DNA from 3 places in the Metabacillus sp. 84 genome. Region 3 is predicted to be linked to each of the others. Evidence: riboswitches for the same ligand, from Rfam matches in the RefSeq annotation. Region 3 holds a riboswitch; each other region holds the start of a gene.
What was found. Region 3 has a riboswitch for S-adenosylmethionine ahead of ACQCV8_RS10210 (YezD family protein). Riboswitches for the same ligand answer to the same signal wherever they lie in the genome.
Positions count from the first base shown of each region.

Region 1: it holds a riboswitch for S-adenosylmethionine, as region 3 does, so the genes downstream of both, msrA (peptide-methionine (S)-S-oxide reductase MsrA) here and ACQCV8_RS10210 (YezD family protein) in region 3, are expected to answer to the same signal.
Region 2: it holds a riboswitch for S-adenosylmethionine, as region 3 does, so the genes downstream of both, ACQCV8_RS19095 (M14 family zinc carboxypeptidase) here and ACQCV8_RS10210 (YezD family protein) in region 3, are expected to answer to the same signal.

Region 1 is NZ_JBNILN010000008.1:25,980-28,180, forward strand. Features, by position in the region: gene ACQCV8_RS14125 (D-alanine--D-alanine ligase) at 1-586, opposite strand, end outside; gene ACQCV8_RS14130 (thioredoxin family protein) at 784-1,101, shown strand; SAM riboswitch class I at 1,226-1,341, shown strand; gene msrA (peptide-methionine (S)-S-oxide reductase MsrA) at 1,431-1,967, shown strand; gene ACQCV8_RS14140 (FAD-dependent oxidoreductase) at 2,061-2,201, shown strand, end outside.
Region 2 is NZ_JBNILN010000018.1:32,587-34,787, reverse strand. Features, by position in the region: gene ACQCV8_RS19100 (GNAT family N-acetyltransferase) at 1-599, opposite strand, end outside; SAM riboswitch class I at 874-979, shown strand; gene ACQCV8_RS19095 (M14 family zinc carboxypeptidase) at 1,060-2,201, shown strand, end outside.
Region 3 is NZ_JBNILN010000004.1:251,249-253,449, reverse strand. Features, by position in the region: gene ACQCV8_RS10220 (IS1595 family transposase) at 1-147, opposite strand, end outside; gene ACQCV8_RS10215 (hypothetical protein) at 215-739, opposite strand; SAM riboswitch class I at 900-1,005, shown strand; gene ACQCV8_RS10210 (YezD family protein) at 1,172-1,285, shown strand; gene ACQCV8_RS10205 (phosphoadenylyl-sulfate reductase) at 1,495-2,196, shown strand.

The sequences.
Region 1 (2,201 bases), on a different contig from region 3:
TGATTCCAACGCTTGAGCCAAGATTAGCGGGTTTTACAAAGCATGGGTAGCCGAGGTTGTTTTCAACCTTCGCATAAACAGTTTCCGGATCTTTTTTCCATTCGCTGCGGATCAGCCATACATAATCGGCTTGCGCAAGACCAGCCTGGGCAAATAGATTTTTCATAACGACTTTATCCATGCCCGCCGCTGAAGCAAGCACTCCGTTTCCAACGTACGGAAGGTTCATCAGTTCAAGCATGCCCTGGATCGTTCCATCTTCCCCATTAGGTCCATGAAGAAGCGGAAAAATGACATCAAACGGCTTCTCCTCCTGGTCAGCAGATGCAGACGGAAACAGCTCTGCATTCAGAGCAGACGGCATAATCGCCTTCCCTTCAGAATCGCCAAGCTTCAGGGCAGATACACTGGATGCCGGCTCATACAGCTGTGCACCGCGGATCCATTCTCCCTTTTCTGTAATATAAATAGGATGTATATCAAATTGCTTGAGATCCAGCGCTTTAATAACAGCAAGTGCTGTTTGCAATGAGACTTGATGTTCTGCGGATTTTCCACCGTATACAAGCCCGAGTTTAATTTTCATGTTTTATTTCCCCCTCAATCTTTCACGTACACGTTTTTTTCATCACTCTTCCTATTTTATCATTTTCCAGCCTGTTTGTTATCTTTGGCCCTGCAATTCTTTTATAGCATTCGAACATCTGTAAACTTTTGTGCGAAATCAAAATGTCGTTTATTTCTGCAGTTTGTATTAAAATAGGGGCAGGAGGGATTATGCATATGGAAAAAATTACATCAACCGAACAATTCGAAAAGCTCATTTCATCTGATAAGGAAGTTCTCGTTAAATTCTTCGCTGACTGGTGTCCCGATTGCACGCGAATGAACTTTTTCATTGATGAAATTCTTGAAGAATATAAGGACTTTCAATGGTTCGAGATCAATAAGGATGAGTTCCCTGAAATAGCTGAAAAATATCAGGTTATGGGAATTCCAAGCATTCTTATTTTCAAAAACGGCGAAAAGCTCGGTCACTTGCACAGCGCCAATGCCAAAACACCTGATCAGGTTCGTGAATTTCTTACAGAAAAACTTTAAGCACAAGCTCCGGCTTGTGTTTTTTGCTTTCCGATCAAACAACCTTTTGCGCGGGTTGGGCAGCACGAGTAAGAATCCTTGACTTTCCTTTCAATCAGTTTTATGCTCGTTTTAATTTCATTCACTCTTATCGAGAGAGGCGGAGGGACATGGCCCTGCGAAGCCTCGGCAGCGGATCACGGCAAATGTGAAACCGTGCTAATTCCTGCGGGCATATGCTTTTTGCCCGGCAGATGAGAGAAGAGCCGGTCTGCTTTTCAGATTATTCCCCCCTCTTCTGCTCAGGAAGAGGGGTTTTTACAGTTTCTTAAATCAAAGGAGGAAAAGACATGACTGCCATTCAAATTGAAACGGCAACATTTGCGGGAGGCTGCTTTTGGTGCATGGTAAAACCATTTGATGAACTTCCCGGAATTCACGGGATCGTTTCCGGATACACAGGCGGGCACATCGATAACCCATCATACGAGCAAGTAAAATCCGGAACATCAGGGCACGCCGAAGCCGTTCAAATCCGGTACAATCCAGAGGTTTTCCCATACGAAAAACTGCTTGAGCTCTACTGGCAGCAAATTGACCCTACGGATGATGAGGGCCAATTTATCGACCGCGGGGAATCTTACCGGGCCATTATTTTCTATCATACGGAAGAACAGCGCCAGGCTGCCGAAGCTTCAAAACAGCTCCTGGCTGAAAGCGGAAAATTTAAAGAACCGATCGTAACCCCAATCAAGGAAGCAAGTGCCTTCTATCCGGCTGAAGAGCATCATCAGGGCTTTTACAAAAAAAACCCTGAAAAATACAAGCAGGAGCGTGAGGAATCCGGACGCGAGGCTTTTATCAATCAGAATTGGAAAAATCGTTAAGAGTGCGGAAATCCGCACTCTTTTTATTTTGGTACATGATTTTCTTGATGTTGGAAAAATTATCTTAGAGTACATATCGAAGGAGGCTTTCCCTTGTCTACTAAATCAATCCCTTCATCCCCTGAACCTTTTTGGAGAGAATCAGCCGGGCTTCCCTCCTTTCCAAAGCTTGATAAAAATCTCGATACGGATGCAGTTGTTGTCGGAGGCGGCATCACCGGAATCACAGCTGCC
Region 2 (2,201 bases), on a different contig from region 3:
TTTATATTTTGGAATTTTGTACCACTCATGTTGCAATTGCTGAAATGAGTATTCATAACGTTGCTGTTGCCAATTGAACTGCTCGCTAAATCCACCTTATAATACTTGCTTCCAGCCATTCTGCAATCTTCATAATGCTTGCCGGACAAGTCCTGATTACGGACTCTTACTGAAGGATCTTCAGAGTCCATTCGCTTTTCATAGCAAAACTCGTCTTCCGATTCATATACTTTCTGAAACCCTGCTTTTTCATAAAAATAATGATTATTCAGCTGTCTGCTCGATGTTTCCAGCTCCCATGAAGTGACCTGTGGAAACTCCTTTTCCAATAGTTGAAGGGCCTTTGAACCGATGCCTTTCCCCTGTAAGGAAGGGCTTACAAAAATACGGTCAATTCTGCCATAGATGTTCCCGGAGATGGTTAAGATAAGCCCGCCGGCAATTTTATCCTGATGAAGTATTTTATAATACGAGAGTTCCTGAATGCTATACTCCGTCATGTGAATCGATCGGTAACCCGGTGGCTGGATATTGAAATCTCTGAAAGGGTCACTGTCCGCAAGCCATCTTCGGGCCTCCGCGTCAAAGGTCTCCTTCATCAGGCTGGTTAGAATCTCTGAATCTGCTAAAGCTGCTTTTTCAATCGATACTTCGCTCAAGATCATGCTCTCCTTTTTTGGCTTTTTTCGAATGACTATTCTGCTGCCCGTATGAATTCGCGACAGAGGAAAACAAATCTTCTGACTGCTGCCCTCTTACGGGCATATTTCCTATTTTACCATTTCCTTGTAAACCATAAGGACCATTTTGGCCTAAATGTATTGACCCTTTCCTAGAAACCTTTATAATTCGAACTAATTCAATATGAACACTCTTTTATCAAGAGCAGGCGGAGGGACAAGCCCTATGAAGCCCGGCAACCGGTTGATGATCGTCAACACGGTGCTAATTCTTGCAGCATTCAGCTGACAGATAAGAGAGAGGATTCCTTTGTGTGCAAAGCCTCTTTCTTTTCTGGAAAGGGGCTTTTTATGTTGAAAAAAGTTTAGGAGGACAGAAATGATCAAAAAACCTTTTTTATCATTATTGCTAAGTGTGAGTTTGATTGGAAGCCTGCTGCCTTCAGCGGCATTGGCTGAGGAGGCAGAAAGAAAACACAGCCTTTTCAATTCAGAGAAATACGACTACACAACGTATGACGCTCTCGAAGGGAAATTAAAGGCTTTCCAAAAACAAAGCAGCCGCATCCAATTGGACATTACAGGGAAATCTTCTTCCGGGAAAAACCTCTACACCGTTACCATTTCAGATACTAAATCGAAGCATGGTCAGCTGAAATATAAAGGATTACGGAAACTGATGAATGAGAATCCCGAGAAAGCACAGCGCTACCTGAAAGCGAACCCGGATATCAAGCCTCCTATTCTGATCCATGCCTCGATCCATGGAACTGAATTTGTCGGTACAGATGCAGCCCTCCGCTTGATTAAACGATTCGGATTTAAAAATGACCGGGAAACAAAAGACATCCTGAAGAACTTTACACTCGTTATCAATGTCGATGCCAATCCGGATGGGCGGGTGGACGCTACCCGTTTTAATGGAAACGGAATTGATTTAAACCGGGATTTCATTACCCAATCCCAGCCCGAAACGAAGGCAGTGGTCAAGCAAATTGCGGAGCTTAACCCCCTCGTTCTTCTGGACCTTCACGGCTACGTAAGACAGCGCGGTGAAGAAAAGCACCCCGGACTGATTCTTCCGGGTACACCGCCTCATAATCCGAATTATGAATATGATTTGCTTTATAAATGGATGAATCAGCAGGCTGAAGCGATGGAATCCAACCTAGTCAGAAGCAAAGCCGGGTATAAAACGGACCTATACAAAACAATGGAGGGAACTCATATTCCACTTAGAGATTCAAAATCAGGCTGGGATGTGTATCCGCCCATTTATACTCCGGCCTATGCCATGCTCCATGGCGGTCTCGGCTATACACTGGAAGCACCGGCAAATGACTGGGACGGTGTGAAATGGCAGGTTGATGCCGTAACCGGTGCTTTACAATTTGCTTTGAAAAATAAGCAGGCGATGCTCCATGACCAGCTGGAAGTTTTTGACCGCGGGGTTAAAGGGGAACACCCAAACAATGAAAAAGGCTTCTATCCTGAAAGCTACATTATCCCGGAAAATAAAAC
Region 3 (2,201 bases):
TTTAAAACGTGCTTCTCTAATGGTTGTGTACGCATCTTTCATATCACCTTCTACATTATCGATGAAGTTTTCTTTTAAAAGTTTAAACAGCTTAATTTGATCTTCTTTAGATAAGTCTGAGAATTTGGCATAGATGTCGTTAAACATAGAAAAACCCCCTCCTGAAAGAGTATATTATCACATCTCTCGATAGGGTGGTCAAAATAGCAACAATCTATGCGAAAAGAGCGTTTACAAAAGACTCATCATAGTGCCTTCCGAGAAAATCATAAGGGAGCCTGGCTCCATCTAAGCCAGAAATAACCGCCAAAAACCCATCCGATTGAAATTTTTTGGATAATCTGTCCGGCCGCTCTCCCCATAATGGAAAAATAGCCTTCATCCCATGCCGAGCTGTCAATTCTTCTCTGTATTTTTTTATATCTGCAAGAAAAAGGTCACCATAGGCTGCATGCAGGATTTTCTGATCTCTGCAAGTTTTAAGAAATTCTCCCATGCTTTTATCATATTCCTTATTAGAGGCGGCGGGGGGAATTTCAATGATGTGAAGCGGCAAATCCAGCTCCTCTGCCTGCTTTGCAATCAGACCTTTCGTAACTCCGTGAAAAGGTACTTGACCTGTAATAGAGTCCACTGCCGTAAATAATCCGCAAACTTGAATTTCTTGATTTTCAAGGAGTACTTGAAGCATCATGGCACTGTCTTTGCCGCCGCTCCAGGATACAATGGTTTTTTTCACACGAATCACCTCATATCCATAGTTTATCGTATCGTAAAGTTTTTTTTAACTTAAAAAAACCAGTCAATTCAAGCTTTGATTTAGTTTTGATAAAACCTACCCGAAAACTCGGGTTGACAATCGTTCGAATTGTGCTAAAATTTGAAATCAATACACATCATACTTATCCAGAGCGGTGGAGGGACCTGGCCCTGTGAAGCCCGGCAACCTGCTGAAAAGCAAGGTGCTAAATCCAGCAAAATGGAACCCATTTTGAGAGATAAGGGGAAAAACCTCACTAGTCTTTCTAAAATGGAAGGCTTTTTGCTGTTGATTTTAGGCGGTCCGGCTGCTGTCCGGTTACATGCCGTTTAATCAGCTTGAATGCTGTCAGAGCCTATTTTGTTAAAGGGAGTGCTGTCCGTGGGGGAGCAAGATCAGCTTGATCAAGTAATGGGAAAGCTAAAGGAAATGCTTCAAGCTATGAAATATGGATCGATTACCCTGATCATTCAAGATGGGAAGATCATTCAGCTTGAAAAAAATGAAAAAGTGAGATTGAAATAGAATAGGGATCACGATCGCTGACCAGACAAACTGGAGGCGGGACCTGCGCTGTGGCATAAATGTTTTATTGTGCTTTGGTGCTGTCCCGCTTTTATTTTTTTACAAGAGACCTGCTTGTCCCGGGTGCTTACATGAGTACCCGGCCGGGCCATTGCGGCAGAAGCTGTTGGCTATAAAACCATTGTGTTTAGATTAAGAGAGGTGCAAACATGCTTACTTATGAGAACTGGACCGGCAGCTATCCGGATTTTGAAAATGAAGATCATTTGAAAGAAGCGCTGCACGTGCTGAGCTGGGCATACGGCCATTATGCGGACGAACTGGTGTATGCCTGCAGCTTTGGAATCGAAGGAATCGTCCTGATTGAACTAATATCCAGAATCAAAAAGAATGCAAGAATTGTTTTCCTGGATACAGAGGTACATTTCAAAGAAACGTATGAGCTAATTGACCGGATAAAGGCAAGGTATCCTGATTTAAACATTACGATGAAAAAACCTCCGTTAACGGTTGCGGAGCAGGCAGCAAAGCATGGAGATGAGCTTTGGAAAACCAATCCGAATGAATGCTGCAAAATCAGAAAAGTGCTCCCGCTAAGAGAAGTAATGAGCACCGAAAAAGCGTGGATTTCCGGCTTGAGAAGAGAGCAGTCTCCTTCCAGAAAAGATACAGAGTTTTTAAACAGGGACGGCAAATTTGAGAACATAAAAATATGTCCTCTCATCCATTGGACGTGGAAGGATGTCTGGCGTTTCGCCCATAAGAATGATCTGGATTACAATATGCTTCACGATCAGGGGTACCCGAGCATAGGCTGCAAGCCTTGTACACAGCCTGCTATTGATGTAAGTGACGGCAGGTCAGGACGATGGAATGGCACACAGAAAACCGAATGCGGCCTTCACGGGTGAGGAGT